2 regions of the Aquitalea magnusonii genome follow, and region 1 is predicted to be linked to the other one. Evidence: riboswitches for the same ligand, from Rfam matches in the RefSeq annotation. Region 1 holds a riboswitch; the other holds the start of a gene.
The links. A riboswitch is a leader RNA that binds a small molecule or an ion and turns the genes downstream of it on or off. The one in region 1 is predicted to bind thiamine pyrophosphate.
Positions count from the first base shown of each region.

Region 2: linked by a shared signal. The riboswitch ahead of thiC (phosphomethylpyrimidine synthase ThiC) and the one ahead of DLM_RS13445 (thiamine ABC transporter substrate-binding protein) in region 1 are both predicted to bind thiamine pyrophosphate.

Region 1 covers NZ_AP018823.1:2,820,350-2,827,770, reverse strand. The annotation lists gene DLM_RS13460 (DUF1501 domain-containing protein) at 1-217, opposite strand, end outside; gene DLM_RS13455 (DUF1800 domain-containing protein) at 239-1,681, opposite strand; gene DLM_RS13450 (hypothetical protein) at 1,797-2,132, opposite strand; TPP riboswitch at 2,322-2,413, shown strand; gene DLM_RS13445 (thiamine ABC transporter substrate-binding protein) at 2,470-3,477, shown strand; gene DLM_RS13440 (GNAT family N-acetyltransferase) at 3,477-4,046, shown strand; gene DLM_RS13435 (ABC transporter permease) at 4,043-5,590, shown strand; gene DLM_RS13430 (ABC transporter ATP-binding protein) at 5,592-6,563, shown strand; gene DLM_RS13425 (YbaK/EbsC family protein) at 6,560-7,069, opposite strand; gene DLM_RS13420 (methyl-accepting chemotaxis protein) at 7,161-7,421, opposite strand, start outside.
Region 2 covers NZ_AP018823.1:4,234,656-4,242,076, forward strand. The annotation lists gene DLM_RS19880 (peptidase U32 family protein) at 1-189, opposite strand, end outside; gene DLM_RS19885 (DUF2789 domain-containing protein) at 512-745, opposite strand; gene DLM_RS19890 (winged helix-turn-helix domain-containing protein) at 951-2,180, shown strand; gene DLM_RS19895 (EthD family reductase) at 2,273-2,587, opposite strand; gene DLM_RS19900 (GNAT family N-acetyltransferase) at 2,749-3,201, opposite strand; gene thiC (phosphomethylpyrimidine synthase ThiC) at 3,608-5,518, opposite strand; TPP riboswitch at 5,591-5,738, opposite strand; gene DLM_RS19910 (protein-L-isoaspartate O-methyltransferase family protein) at 5,857-6,516, shown strand; gene DLM_RS19915 (rhodanese-like domain-containing protein) at 6,516-6,842, shown strand; gene ung (uracil-DNA glycosylase) at 6,959-7,421, shown strand, end outside.

The sequences.
Region 1 (7,421 bases):
CTTGCGGGCGGGCAATGCCGATGCTGGGGCGCAGGCGATAGTAGTCGTCGCTGCTGTAGGGGATGACGGTATTGAGCCCGTCATTGCCGCCCTTGAGTTCCACCAGTACCAGCAGGCGCTGGTAGCCGGCCGGGGCCAGTGCATAGCTGAGATTGGGCAGTACCGATACCAGCAGGCCGGCACCCATGGCTTTGAGAAATTCGCGGCGTTGAAACATGGCAGCTTCCTTGTGGGCGGTTCAGTGTACCTGGTAGGCCGGGTCCAGCAGCAGCGGGGCAATGGCCTGTGCGCCGGTCATGTCGGCAGGCAGCGGCTGGGCCGGGGGTACGGCCAGCAGCAGGCGCGTGGCATCTGCAGCAGTGTTGACGTGGTAGATGGCGGCCCATTCGTCCGGTTGCAGCTTGATGGGGCGCAGCCCGGCCTGCACCAGGCGGCGGATGCGGGCTTCGCGGCCACGTTGTTCGTCCATCTGGCCATCGGCCATGACAAAGCTGTTGCGGATGGGGGCGGCGTCGTGGCTCAGGCGGTCGAGAAACTGTTTGCGGGTGAGCAGGGTGGTGCTGTTGATCCAGGCGTCGCCACCGGGCCAGCCTTTGACATTGGGCGGGTTGAACACGTCCTGCCCCAGTTGGCGGTTAAGTCCGGCCAGTGCGCGCCAGTCCGGCGGGGTGAGGTCGAAAGTCACCAGCGTGCCTACGGTCAGTTCCACCGGCGATTTCACCAACTGGCCCTGGCTGTTCCAGAAGGCCGGGGTCAGCAGCATGGCACGCAGCAACGGGCGGATTTCGTAATTGTCGCGGTAGAACAGCGCGGACAGGCGCTGGATGTCGGCCTCGTTCGGCGCGGGGGAGACCAGGTATTTCCATAGCTTGAGGGTGACAAAGCGCGCGGTTTGCGGCTTGCGCAGCAGCATGTCCAGCACGTCGTCGCCATCAAAATTGCCTTGCTGGCCAAAGATGGTCTTGTCGCCGTTGTCATGCAGATTGGGCCGGTAGACAAACTGGAAGTCCTTGTCCAGCGACCAGCCGGTAAAGGCGCGGGCGGCCTGGCGGATGTCCTGCTCGCTGTAATGGCCTTCGCCCAGGGTGAATAGCTCCATCACCTCGCGGGCAAAGTTTTCATTGGGCTGGCCCTTGCGGTTATTCACCGTGTCCAGGTAGCGCATCATGGCCGGGTCGCGGGCGATGGTGTGTAATAGCTGGCCGAAATTGCCCAGCGCCTGACGGCGCAGCAGCACATTCTGTTGATACATCAGCTGCGGCACGCCCACCTTGTCCAGCGCGGAAACAAAATGGTTGTGCCAAAACAGCGTCATCTTTTCGGCTAGCGGGCTGGGGCTGATGCGCATTTCCTCCAGCCACCAGCCGCGCAGTTCCTGCGCATGTTCGTTGCGCTCTTTTTGCAGGGCTTTCTTTTCGTCTTCGCTCAGATTGGTTTTGCCCGGCCGATCGAAGGGTTCATTCACCCAGGCGGGCGGGGCGGTGAGGGCGCTATAGCTGACGTGATCGAGCAGCCGGTCCACCGCCTGCTGGCGGCTGAGCGGTGCATACAGGGCAATTTGCGCCGGATTGGCCCCGAAACCGGTGCGGGACAGCAAGTGGCGCGCACCGGCCTCGCCGATGCCGGCCCAGGCCTGCAGCGGTAGCAAAGCGAGCAGTAGCAGACGGATGACACAGTTCACGGTTGGCCTCGCAGCAAAAACCGACCGGCAGCACGGCATGGCAGGGGAAGCCTGCAGCCTGTGCTGCGCGGTTATTTCAGACAGGGCTGGCTGGCAGCCAGCTTACGGCTGGATTTTACTTGCCGATTTCCTTGCTGACGGTGTTTTCTTCCCGGTTAAGGGTTTTTTGTTCCTGCTTGGTGATATGGCCATGGTGCAGGCGGGCATCGGCACGTTCCTGGCGGCGGATGGCGCGGTCTTGCTGGTGCAGTTGCTGCGCTTGTTGCTTGCTGATTTCGCCTTCCTTGCGTTCCTGGTGAATACGCTTGTCCTGATTGGCCAGACGGTGGTTCACCTCGGCACGGCGCGGATGCTGTTTTTGCCATGCGGTTTCGGCCGAGGCGGTGGCGGACAAGGTGGCAAAGCTGAGGGCAGACAGGCTGATCAGCATGAGGCGGGTGGTCAGTTTCATGGTGGTGCTCCCTGGGTGATCTGTTGCAACTGGGCTTGAACAAGCGTGCTGTTGTTGTGCGGTCATCTTGGCCGGAAAGTGTGTACAATCCATTTTCTGCTGGCGGCAGGGTGTTAATTTCCGTGAAAAATCGGTAACGCCTTGTAAGCAACAATGTCAGCAAACATGTCGGCGTGTGTCATTGGCCACGTCAATCACCAGGGGTGCCCCGTGCGGGCTGAGAAACACCCTAGAACCTGAACTGGATAATGCCAGCGGAGGGAGCGTGATGCAGAAGGACCCACCATCTGTTGTTTCGCTTGCTCCTGCGATTGCGCTTTGTCGCACGGAGAATGTCATGCAATTGTTCAAAACCACCACCTTGCTGGCTGCACTGCTGTTTGCCGGCCTTGCCCACGCGGCCGAGCTGCGCGTGCTTACCCATAGTTCTTTTGCCGTGGCCAAGCCGCTGCTGGCCGAGTTTGAAAAGCAGAACGGGGTGAAGCTGAGCATCATCAAGGCGGGGGATGCCGGCGAGATGGTCAACAAGCTGATTCTGACCCGCGCCAACCCGATTGCCGACGTGGTGTACGGCATCGACAACACCCTGATTGGCAAGGCCGAGGCCGCTGGCGTGCTGCTGCCGATGAGCGACAAGGGCGGCGTGGTGTCCTTGCCCGGCGCGGTGAGCATCGATTACGGCTATGTCACGCTCAACTACGACAAGGCCTGGTTTGCCAAGAAGCAGCTACCGCTGCCCAAAACGCTGGATGACCTGACCCGCCCGGCCTACAAGGACCTGCTGGTGGTGGAAAACCCGGCCACCTCCAGCCCCGGCCTGGCATTCTTGCTGTCCACCATTTCCGCCATGGGCGAAGCCAAGGCCATGGCCTTCTGGGGCAAGCTGCGCGATAACGGCGTGAAGGTAAGCAAGGGCTGGACCGAAGCCTATTACACCGATTTCTCCCGCAATGGCGGTGCGCGCCCCATCGTGGTGAGCTATGCCACCAGCCCGGCGGCGGAAGTGTTCTACAGCAAGGAAAAACTGACCGCTTCGCCAACGGGCAATCTGTTGTTGCCCGGTGCCGTGTTCCAGCAAGTGGAAGGCGCGGCGCTGGTGAAGGGCGGGAAGGAAGCGGCACTGGCGCGCAAGTTTGTTGAATTCCTGCGTTCGGACGCGGTGCAGAAGGATATTCCCACCAGCATGTGGATGTATCCGGTGCAGCCGGGTATCGCGCTGGACCCGGTATTCCAGCATGCGGAAAAGCCGACGGCGCACACCACGCCGGATAGCCGCCAGATTGCCGCCAAGACCACCGCCTGGGTGGGCAAGTGGACCCGCATCGTGTTGAAGTCCGGCCAGTAATGCAGACTGGCCCCGTGATTGCCGACATCCTCAGCCCGCGGCTGATCCTGCGTCATCTGACGCCGGACATGCTGCGGGCCAGCATGCAGGCGCGACTGGCCGAAGCGGCGCGCTGGCTGGGCGCGCCCTTGCCCATCAGCTGGCTGGAGGAGGCGGCCGTGATGTCGCTGCGGCTGGACCAGATGGAAAACGAGCCGGATTACGCGCCATGGTCGATGCGCGCCATGCTGTTGCGCGAAACCGGCCAGTTGGTGGGACATATCAATTTCCATACCTGTCCCGGTCATCCTTATCTGGCCGGGCGCGGTGATGTGGAGCTGGGCTATAGCGTGCTGCCGGCATTCCGTCGTCAGGGCTTTGCCACCGAAGCCTTGACCGCCTGTGCCGACTGGGCGGTACACACCGCCGGGGTAAAGCGTTTTGTCTTGTCCATCAGCCCGGACAATCTGCCCTCGCAGCAACTGGCGGCCCGGCTGGGCTTTCGCTGGCTGGAGCGGGTGGAAGACCCGGAGGACGGCCCGGAAGACGTGCTGGTGGCCGACTGGCCTTTCCAGCAGGACCATGCATGACAGCGCGCCGCCGTACCCTTGCGCTGGCGCTGTTGCCGCTGGCCTTTCTGCTGCTGATGTCCATCCTGCCCCTGCTGCGTTTGCTGCAAGAGGGGCAGGGGCAGTTTTCTGTTGGCCTGCTGGCCGATTCCTACCTGCAATGGCGTATTGTCTGGTCCCTGCTGCAAGCGGCGGCCAGTTGTGTGGCGGCGCTGCTGGTGGGCCTGCCGCTGGCCTGGTGTCTGGCGCGCTATCAGTTTCCGGGGCGCAGCCTGACACTGCGCCTGCTGATGCTGCCCTTTGTCATGCCCACGCTGGTGGCGGGCATGGGCGTGCTGGCGCTGTTCGGCCCGCAAGGCTTGCTGGGCATCAATCTGCAGGACACGCCCTGGCTGCTGCTGTACGGCAATCTGTTTTTCAATTTGCCACTGGTGATTCGTGCCGCGTGTGAAGGCTTGTCCCTGATACCAGCCAGCCGGATTGCCGCTGCGCGCACACTGGGTGCCACGCCGTGGCGGGTGTTCTGGCGGGTGGAGTGGCCGGCAGTGCGGCCCTGGTTGTGGTCGGCGCTGTGCCTGGTGTTTCTGTATTGCTTTTCCGGTTTTGGTCTGGCGCTGCTGCTGGGCGGGCAGCGCTATGCCACGGTGGAGGTGGAAATCTACCAGTTGGTGGCTTACGAGCTGAATCTGGCGGATGCCGGTGCGCTGGCCTTGCTGATGCTGCTGGTGACCGGGGTCATGGCCACGCTGTATGCCTGGCTGGAACGCAGCCTGGCCGCGCCGCTGAAGGTGGACCCGCTGCCGCCGCGCCCACCGCAAGGCGCACAATGGCTGCAACTGTTGGCCGCGCTGGCGGTGCTGCTGCTGTTTGGCGGCTTGCCGCTGCTGGCCGTGCTGTGGCGCGCCGCTCAGGCCTTGTGGCTGCTGGGGCCGGATATGCTGGCGGATGAAGATGTGCGTCTGGCCTTGTTCAATTCGGCCCGCTTCAGCGCACTGGCGGTGCTGCTGGCGGCGGGGCTGGGCTGCCTGCATGCACTGGCCGCACGCACCAGCCTCGCTTTGCGGGCCTTGGCCTTTCTGCCCTTCATCGTGTCGCCGGTGTGCCTGGCGTTTGGCCTGTTGCTGCTTTATCCGCAATGGACGGCCAGCCTGGCCTTGCTGCTGGCCACCTATGCCTTGCTGGCCTATCCCTTTGTTGCCCGTAGCCTGGCCGGTGCGCTGGACAGCCTGCCGCCGCATTGGCCGCAGGCGGCGCGCAGTCTGGGGGCTTCGCCGCTGCGAACCTTTACCCGCGTGCTGTGGCCCTTGTTGCAACCGGCTTTCCGCCGTGGCCTGGCCTTTGCCGCGGCCACCGCGCTGGGCGAGTTTGCCGTTACCCTGTTTTTGTCCCGGCCGGAGTGGCTGACGCTCACCACACTGATTTACCAGCGGCTGGGCCGGCCCGGTCCGGATAACGCCGCGCTGGCCATGTTGTTGTCCGCCGTGCTGATGCTGCTGGCCTTGCTGGCGTTTGTGGCGATCGAATGGCCATCGGCTGCCGAGCGCCAATTGAAGAAGGAGTCCTGACATGCTGCAACTGGATGGGGTATGCAAGCGCTTTGGCGACAAGCTGGTGGCCGACCGGCTGAGCCTGCAACTGGCCGAGGGCGAAGTGCTGGCCTTGCTGGGGCCGTCCGGCGGCGGCAAGAGCACCTTGCTGAAGATGATTGCCGGGCTGGAGCCGGTAGATAGCGGCCGTATGCTGTTTGCCGGGCAGGACCTGGCTGCCGTGCCGGTGGAGCAGCGTGGCTTTGCGCTGATGTTTCAGGACTTTGCCCTGTTTCCGCATCTGGACGTATTGGGCAATGTCTGTTTCGGTCTGCGTGAGCGCGGCCTCGCGCGCGCGGCGGCACAGCAACAGGCACGTACCTGCTTGCAGCAACTGGGGCTGGCCGGTATGGAAACCCGCAAGGTGTGGACCTTGTCCGGTGGCGAGCAACAGCGCGTGGCACTGGCGCGGGCGCTGGTGACGGCACCGCGGCTGCTGTTGCTGGACGAGCCGTTTTCCAGCCTGGATGCCGACCTGCGCCGCCAGTTGCAACTGGAGTTCCGTCAGCAATTACAGCGTCAGCGCATGCCGGCCATGCTGGTGACCCACGACCGGGAAGAAGCTTTTGCCCTGGCCGACCGCGTGGCCGTGCTCAAGGATGGCCGCATAGTGCAATGTGCTAGCCCGGCGCAACTGCTGGCGGCACCGGCCACTCCCTGGCTGGCGCGCTTCATCGGTTATGAAAACGTGCTGGAGGAGGGCGTGGTGCCGGAGCAGGCCCTATGCCTGGGCGCGGACCAGCCGCTGGCACAGGTGCAACGCATCATCCAGCTGGCGGACGGCGTGCGGGTGACGGTGGCCAGCATGGACGGGGAGTTGACGCTGACCCTGTCTGCACGAGAGCTGGCACGCTATGGTGCCAACTTGCAGGTGGGTGGCACGCTGGCGGTGGGCATAGACCGCAACGCCATGCTGCGCTACGCCGCCGCCGCCGCCGGAGCCGCAGCCTAGCTGGTGGCCGTCGCGCTGAGCGTGCTGGCGCTGCCGCTATCGGCGCTGGGCTGGCACACATCCACCCAGCGGGCGTCGGTAAGCTCGGCCATCAGCGCCGGGCTGATGCGCACCGCGCTGTGAATGGCCCCGGCAGCGGGCAATACCTCGTCAAAGTCGCGCAGCGAGGCATCCATATAGACCGGTAGCGGCTGCGCCAGGCCAAACGGGCAGACACCGCCTACCGGGTGGCCGGTCAGTTCCACCACTTCTTCCACCGCCAGCATCTTGCCCTTGCCAAAGGCTTCCTTGAACTTGCGGTTGTCGATGCGGGCATCGCCACGGGTGACCAGAATGATCACCTCGCCGCTGTTCAGACGGAAAGACAGGGTTTTGGCAATGCGCCCCGGCTCCACGCCGTGGGCTTCGGCGGCCAGCGCCACCGTGGCGGTGCTGACTTCCAGTTCGATGATGGGGATGTCCAGTTGGCGGCTGGCAAAAAAATCGCGGACGGATTGCAGGCTCATGAATTAGAGAAAAGGGCTGGGGAGAACAGCCCTCACAGTAAACGCAGGCAGTAGCGCTGGCAAGAGGGTGGCTTGCCGGGTGGTGTCAGTATCAGTGACGGGCGATTTCTCCCAGCTTGTCGCTGATATCCTGCGCAGTGGCGGCCTGTTCTTCAGCCGCGTTGGCAATTTCTATCACCACATCGCGTACCCGGTTGATTTCTTCAACAATGGCGGCGATGGCCGCCTCGGCAGCGGCAAAGTCACGTTCTGTGGTCTTCACCTGTTCGCGCCCTTTGTCCATGGCGCTGATATTGCTGCTTACCTCTTGCTGGATGTCGCAAATCATGGTGCCGATTTCCTGGGTGGCCTT
Region 2 (7,421 bases), 1.4 Mb from region 1:
CGCATGGTAGCGGTGGGCAAACTGCGTCAGTCCGGCAATGTCTTCCAGGCTGTTGCTGGCATTGTGCCGGGCACCGAAACCGGGACCGCCGATATACACCGCATCCGCGCCATGCAGGATGGCTTCACGGCCGATTTCGGCAGTTTTGGCGGGGGACAGCAGCTCGATCTGGTGCGACAACAGACTCATGACAATTCCTGACTTGTAAAAAGGGCTTTCCTGCAAGCAATACCAGTCGCAGGAAGGGGCGGAATTATAACGTAATCAGTGGCTTATAGATAGCAAGACGACAAATCATCCAAACCGCGGATGCGACTATCCACCCGTAAGCAGATCACTGCTGTCCAAGCCTTCTTGTACGCAAGCCAAGCATACAAGCGGACTTGAAAGCAGCGTATCCAGCACGACGACAGCAAGGCGCAAGGCCTCAACAGGGGTTTTGTGAGCGGCGATAAGAAAAGCGGGCAGCATCCGCTGGATGCCACCCGCCTGCTTTGGCTGTCGGGCCTGCTTATTTCTGACTCAACAGCACGGCCAGTTCATCCACCGCCTCAACCCATTCGGCATCGCTGGCCAGTGCCTGACGCAAAAAGTCGGCCTGCGCCGGGTTCCAGAACGCAGCATCAGCTAATGCCTGCCCTGGCTCCAGCCAGTGGCGGGCCAGAAATACCTTGATGGCGGTGACGTCGTTGTCCAGCCCAAGCTGGGCGAATAACTGTTCCAGCTGATGTTTGCCGGTATCCATGATCTTGTTTTCCTCTTGCTCCTGATGCAGAAGTGCAGCATGGCCCTATTAGCCGCTGCGATGCAATCCACAAATGCAGACTGCGCACCACCAGCGCTGCGGCTGTTGTCTGGCACCGACAGATCGCTGGCACCGCACACCATGCAGACCCTGCCGGAGTGCAGCCTTGCTATAGTCGGGCCACCGGCCCTCACCAGCACCCATCATGACCCTGCACCTCTCGCTTACCCAGGCTCGCTTGCTGCATCTGGCAGCACAAGGTCTGCACGCTTCACCGCGCCGCAAGGCCACACCAGCCGATGTGCTGGACGCCATCCGCCGCATGGCCTTGTTGCAGATCGACACCATCAGCGTGGTGGCGCGCAGCCCCTATCTGGTGCTGTTCAGCCGGCTGGGCCGGTACGACCCGCGCTGGCTGGACGACTGCCTGGCAGAAGGCAAGCTGTTCGAATACTGGGCGCACGAAGCCTGCTTTGTGCCACGCGAGGATTACCGCCTGCTGCGCCACCGCATGCTGGACCCAACGCAAATGGGCTGGAAATACCCGCAGCGCTGGCTGGAGCAACACCAGCCGGCCGTTGACGATCTGTTGCAGACCATCCGCACCCACGGCCCGGTGCGCTCGGCCGACTTCAAGCGCAGTGGGGGCAAGGGGGATGGCTGGTGGGACTGGAAGCCGGAAAAACGCCATCTGGAAGTGCTGTTCACGCTGGGGCAGCTGATGGTGAAGGAGCGACGCAGCTTTCAGCGCGTCTACGATGTGGCAGAACGGGTAATGCCGGATTGGGACGATGCGCGCGATCTGCCCAGTCTGCAGGCAGCGCAGCGCGACATGGTGCGTAATAGCTGCCGGGCGCTGGGCGTGGTCAAGGCGGGCTGGGTGGCCGATTACTACCGGCTGCGTCGGGGCAAGTACGATGCATTGCTACACCAGTTGGCGGATGAGGGCGAGCTGATTCCCGCCCGCATCGAAGGCTGGCAGCACGATGTCTTCGTCCATCACAGCCTGCAGGCCGAGCTACAACAGGCTGCGGCAGGGAAGCTCAAATCCAGCCATAGCGCCGCGCTGTCGCCGTTTGACCCGGTGGTGTGGGACCGCAAGCGCGCCAGCGAATTGTTCGGCTTTGATTACCGCATCGAATGCTATACCCCGGCGGCCAAGCGCCAGTTTGGCTATTTCGTGCTGCCGCTGCTCAACCGTGGCCGGCTGGTGGGACGCATGGACGCCAAGGCCCACCGTAGTCAAAGCGTGTTTGAAATCAAGAACCTGTATCTGGAACCCGGCATCAGGCCCACCGCGCAGCTATGCCGCGATCTGGCCACCATGCTGCACAAACTGGCCGCCTGGCATGGCACGCCACAGCTGGTGTTGCAGCAGGGGCCGGGCGAACTGGCAGCAGCCCTGCAGGCAGTTGGGAACCAGCCAACACAATAGCTTGGCGTCGCTGGGCCAGGCACGCCGACGCAAACAGTACAAGAGCACCGCAAGAAGGCGTAACGCAGCCGCAGACGTTTTGTTAGCGGCGCTTAACCCAGCAGGATTTCGCTGAACTGGATTTGCGGTGTGATATCGGTGAAATTGGCGATATCACCCTGCAGTTGTCCGGCTATCGGCATGAAGGCGGCAAGAAACGACTCCACCGATTCAAACTGCAACTGGCACAGCGCAGTGAAATTGGGGCTACTGCCAGGCTGGCTGCCGCTGATGCCCTTCTCCACCCGCATGTCCAGCAAGGCCGGGGCCAGCAGCTTGCTGGCCAGCGGCATGTGTTGTTGCAGGTAGTAGTCGAAATCGAAACGGGCAGTAGCGCTATACGGATAGAGAATGCTGACGTTGATCATGACCATATCCTTGGTAGTGAGGCCATCAGCATAATCGCATCCCGGCCCGCACTCCAGCCTCAAAACCGCTGATGCATGCTCGCCTGGCAGCCGGCTAAGGCATGGCCGGGCAGACGGAAACAGGGCGGCGCAGCACTGCAACAAGGCCCTGTCCGCGCCACTTAGCCCACCTGTTTGCGGTACTGGATAAAGCCCAGGTTGTCAGCCAGCCTGTCATACAACTGGCGCGCTGTGGCATTGCTTTCATGGGTGAGCCAGTACACCCGGCTGCAGCCGACATCCGCCGCATAGGCATACACCTGCTCGATCAGCGCCCGTCCGGCACCGGTGCCGCGCACATCAGGCTGTACATACAAATCCTGCAGATAACAGTAATTGCCCGGCGTCCAGCTACTGCGATGCAATACCGTATGCACCAGGCCCACCGCGCGCTCGCCCTGCCAGGCCAGCCAGGCCTGCATCGGCTCGGCCGCATCGAGAAAGCGCTGCCAGGTAATGGCGGTATCTGCTTTGCTCTGGCTGCTGTGATAGAAATCCAGATAGCCCTGCCACAAGGGCAGCCAGGCAGCAAAATCGTCGGCGGCAAGCGGGCGGATGGATATGGCTTGGGTCATGGCACTCTCCTGTGGATAAGCGTCCATGCTGCACGGCTTATGGCTCCTTGAGCAGAGCCAGTGAACACAAGAAGGATGGAACCACTTTACGGAGTGGGGAGTGGGGAGTGGGGAGTGGGGAGTGGGGAGTGGGTAACAGCATATTTACTCATCTTATCCACAGAAAGCCAAAAACAATCTGTTTATCCACAATTCAGTCAGACTCGACAAGTCAATGAAAGAAAAGAGTTTTACATTTTCCCACCAACACCGATGGATACAGGACAGGCTATACGTCGAGAAGCTTGCCAGATACCTCCCGTTCGCTGGTATATCCGTGTGCTGTGCATAAAGGGCAAGCACAAAAAACGGCAGCCGTAGCTGCCGTTGCTTGCATACCTGTGGATAAGTCAGGTGATGAACAAGATCAGATCTTGTCGTACAGCTTGGCTCCACCCTTCACAAACTCCACCGACTTCACTTCCATGCCCTTCTGCAGCGCGGCTTCATCGCTGATGCCCTGCTGGGCGGCAAATTCGCGCACGTCCTGGGTAATCTTCATCGAGCAGAAATGCGGGCCGCACATGGAACAGAAGTGCGCCACCTTGGCGCTGTCCTTGGGCAGGGTTTCGTCGTGGAAGCTGCGTGCCTTGTCCGGGTCCAGGCCCAGATTGAACTGGTCTTCCCAGCGGAATTCGAAACGCGCCTTGGACAAGGCGTTATCGCGGATCTGCGCGCCGGGGTGGCCCTTGGCCAGGTCGGCGGCATGGGCGGCCAGCTTGTAGGTGATGATGCCTTCCTTGACGTCATCCTTGTTGGGCAGGCCCAGGTGTTCCTTCTGGGTGACGTAGCACAGCATGGCGGTGCCATACCAGCCGATCTGCGCCGCGCCAATGGCCGAGGTGATGTGGTCGTAGCCCGGCGCGATGTCGGTGGTCAGCGGGCCCAGGGTGTAGAACGGCGCTTCGTGGCACCACTCCAGTTCCTTGTCCATGTTTTCCTTGATCAGCTGCATCGGCACATGGCCGGGGCCTTCGATCATCACCTGCACATCGTGTTGCCAGGCAATCTGCGTCAGCTCGCCCAGGGTTTTCAGTTCACCCAGTTGGGCGGCATCGTTGGCATCCCACACGCTGCCCGGACGCAGGCCGTCGCCCAGGCTGAAAGCCACGTCGTAAGCTTTCATGATTTCGCAAATCTCTTCGAAATGCGTGTACAGGAAGTTTTCCTGATGATGCGCCAGACACCACTTGGCCATGATGGAACCACCGCGCGACACGATGCCGGTCATGCGGTTGGCAGTCAGCGGCACATAGCGCAGCAGCACACCGGCGTGGATGGTGAAGTAGTCCACCCCCTGCTCGGCCTGCTCGATCAGCGTGTCCTTGAAGATTTCCCAGGTGAGGTCCTCGGCCTTGCCGTTGACCTTTTCCAGCGCCTGGTAGATGGGCACGGTGCCGATGGGTACCGGCGAGTTGCGCAGAATCCACTCGCGGGTTTCGTGGATGTTCTTGCCGGTGGACAAGTCCATGATGGTGTCGGCACCCCAGCGGATGCCCCAGGTCATCTTGTCCACTTCTTCGGAAATCGACGACGTTACCGCACTATTGCCGATATTGCCGTTGATTTTCACCAGGAAGTTACGGCCGATGATCATCGGCTCGGATTCCGGGTGGTTGATGTTGCACGGAATGATGGCGCGGCCGGCGGCCACTTCCTGGCGCACGAATTCCGGGGTGATTTCCTCCGGCAGCGCAGCGCCATAGCTGTGACCGGCGTGCTGACGGGTCATCAGCTCCAGCAGCTTGGCATTCTTGCCGCCTGCTGCCTGCAGGCTCTCGATATAGGCCTTGCGGTTCAGGCTTTCGCGGATGGCAACGTATTCCATCTCCGGGGTGATGATGCCCTGACGCGCATAGTGCATCTGGCTGACATTCTTGCCCGGCAAAGCGCGACGCGGCTGGCGCGTCAGATTGAAACGCAGGTCGTCCAGCTTGCTGTCGGCCGCGCGGGCACGGCCATATTCACTGGACAGGCCGGCCAGTTGCTCGGTATCACCACGTTCGGCAATCCAGGCGGCACGCAATGCGGGCAGGCCGCTCTGGATGTCTATCTTGGCGGCCGGGTCGGAATAAATGCCGCTGGTGTCATACACATAAATGGGCGGGTTTTGCTCGCCGCCAAACTGGGTGGGGGTGTCGCTCTGGCTGATTTCGCGCATCGGCACGCGGATGTCGGCACGGCTGCCTTCAACATAAATCTTGCGGGAATTGGGCAAGGGCTGGATGGCGGCCGAATCGACCGTCATGGCTGCATTGAGTTTGGTGGGCGCGTTCATCGGGTTTCCTCCATGCGATGAAACGGCGCAAGGAGCGAAATCCGGCAAGCCGGCTGCAGGGAAAAGGTGGGAACCATGCAGATGACGCTTCCCTACGCCGGGATTAACCGGGTCAGGTTCCAAGGGTATTTCTCACCCGTACACCATGCAGCGGCACCATTCCACCATCAGACTGGATATGGACACCACAACACAACGCACAGGACCCCTAGCGATGCTGTGAAGGTAAGGTAAATGTGGGATAATCGCAAGTTATCGTCATGACACGCTGTCCGGGCGGCCGGTTTTTCGGGATACCGATTGACTGCTGCTGGCAGCCAGCCCTTCGGAGTAAGCTGATGGATTTTGAAAATGCCCGTTTCAACATGGTCGAGCAGCAGATTCGTCCGTGGGACGTACTTGACCCCAAGATTCTGGACCTGCTGTTTCACGTGAAACGCGAAGATTTCGTCGCTGCCGACAAGCGCCAGTTGGCCTTTGTCGACACCGAACTGCCGCTGCCCAATGGCGGCAAGATGCTGCAACCGAAGCTGGAAGCACGTCTGGCACAGGATGTTGCCGTTCAGCCGCAGGACAAGGTGCTGGAAATCGGTACCGGTGCCGGTTACCTGACCGCCCTGCTGGCCAAGCTGGGCCGCCACGTATATAGCGTTGAGATTAATGCCGCCACCCGCGAAGCGGCTGCCGCCAACCTGAAAAAAGCCGGCATCGGCAATGTCACCCTGGTGGAAGGCAATGGCCTGGATGGCCTGAAGGAGCAAGCCCCGTTCGACGTGATCGTGGTGGGTGGTTCGCTGCCGGTGGTGCCGGAAACCCTGAAAGCCCAACTGGCCGTCGGTGGCCGCATGATTGTGGTGGTGGGCGACCTGCCGGCCATGAGCTGCAAGCTGATCAAGCGTGTCAGCGAGTCTGCCTTCAGCGAAACCAATCTGTTCGAAACCTGTATTTCCCGTCTGGCCAAGGCAGAAGCCATTGAGCCGGAACGCTTCGTGTTCTGATGCTCAGGGAAATCACCGCCCGCGACCTGGCAGCATGGCTGGCCGATAGCGGCAAACAACAGCCGCTGCTGCTGGATGTAAGGGAAGACTGGGAAGTGCAGCTGGCCAGCATTGCCGGTTCGCTGCACATTCCAATGAGCCTGATTCCGCTGCGCATGAGCGAATTGCCGGATGAACAGCCGATTGTCACTGTCTGCCACCATGGTGTGCGCAGCTATCAGGTGGGCCTGTATCTGGCCAATGCCGGCTTCGAGCAGGTGCTGAGCCTGCAAGGCGGGGTGGATGCCTGGGCCAGCGAAGTTGACCCGGCCATGGCACATTACTGAGCCGTACAGTCCGCTACTGATCGCAATACAAGCAAGCCATTCCTGTCAGCGGGAATGGCTTTTGTTTTGGAACCGCCATGCCAGGACACACGTCCAAACGGCAACAAATCCACAGGATGGAATCCGTTTTGAGCCTGCAACAATTGCCTTTTCTTGCCCCTGCCCTGGCACCGGTACATCCGGCTTGGGAAAACGTGCTGCACAGCCCGGTGGTGTTCTCGCGCCTGCGTCAGATCGATCAACAGTTAAGCCAGCAAGCCGCCCAGGGTAAAACCCTGTTCCCGCCGCAACCGCTTATTTTCAACAGCCTGCGCACCATGGCACCGGCTGACATCAAGGTGGTGATTCTGGGGCAGGACCCTTACCACGGCGTTGGCGAAGCCATGGGCCTGTCGTTTTCGGTTCCACCCGGCGTACGTATCCCCCCCAGCCTGCGCAATATTTACAAGGAGCTGGTGGCCGACCTGGGTGGCGGCATGCCGGCCAGCGGCGATCTGACACACTGGGCCGAACAGGGCGTGCTGCTGCTCAACAGCGTGCTGACGGTGGAAATGGACAAGGCCGGCAGTCATGGCAAGC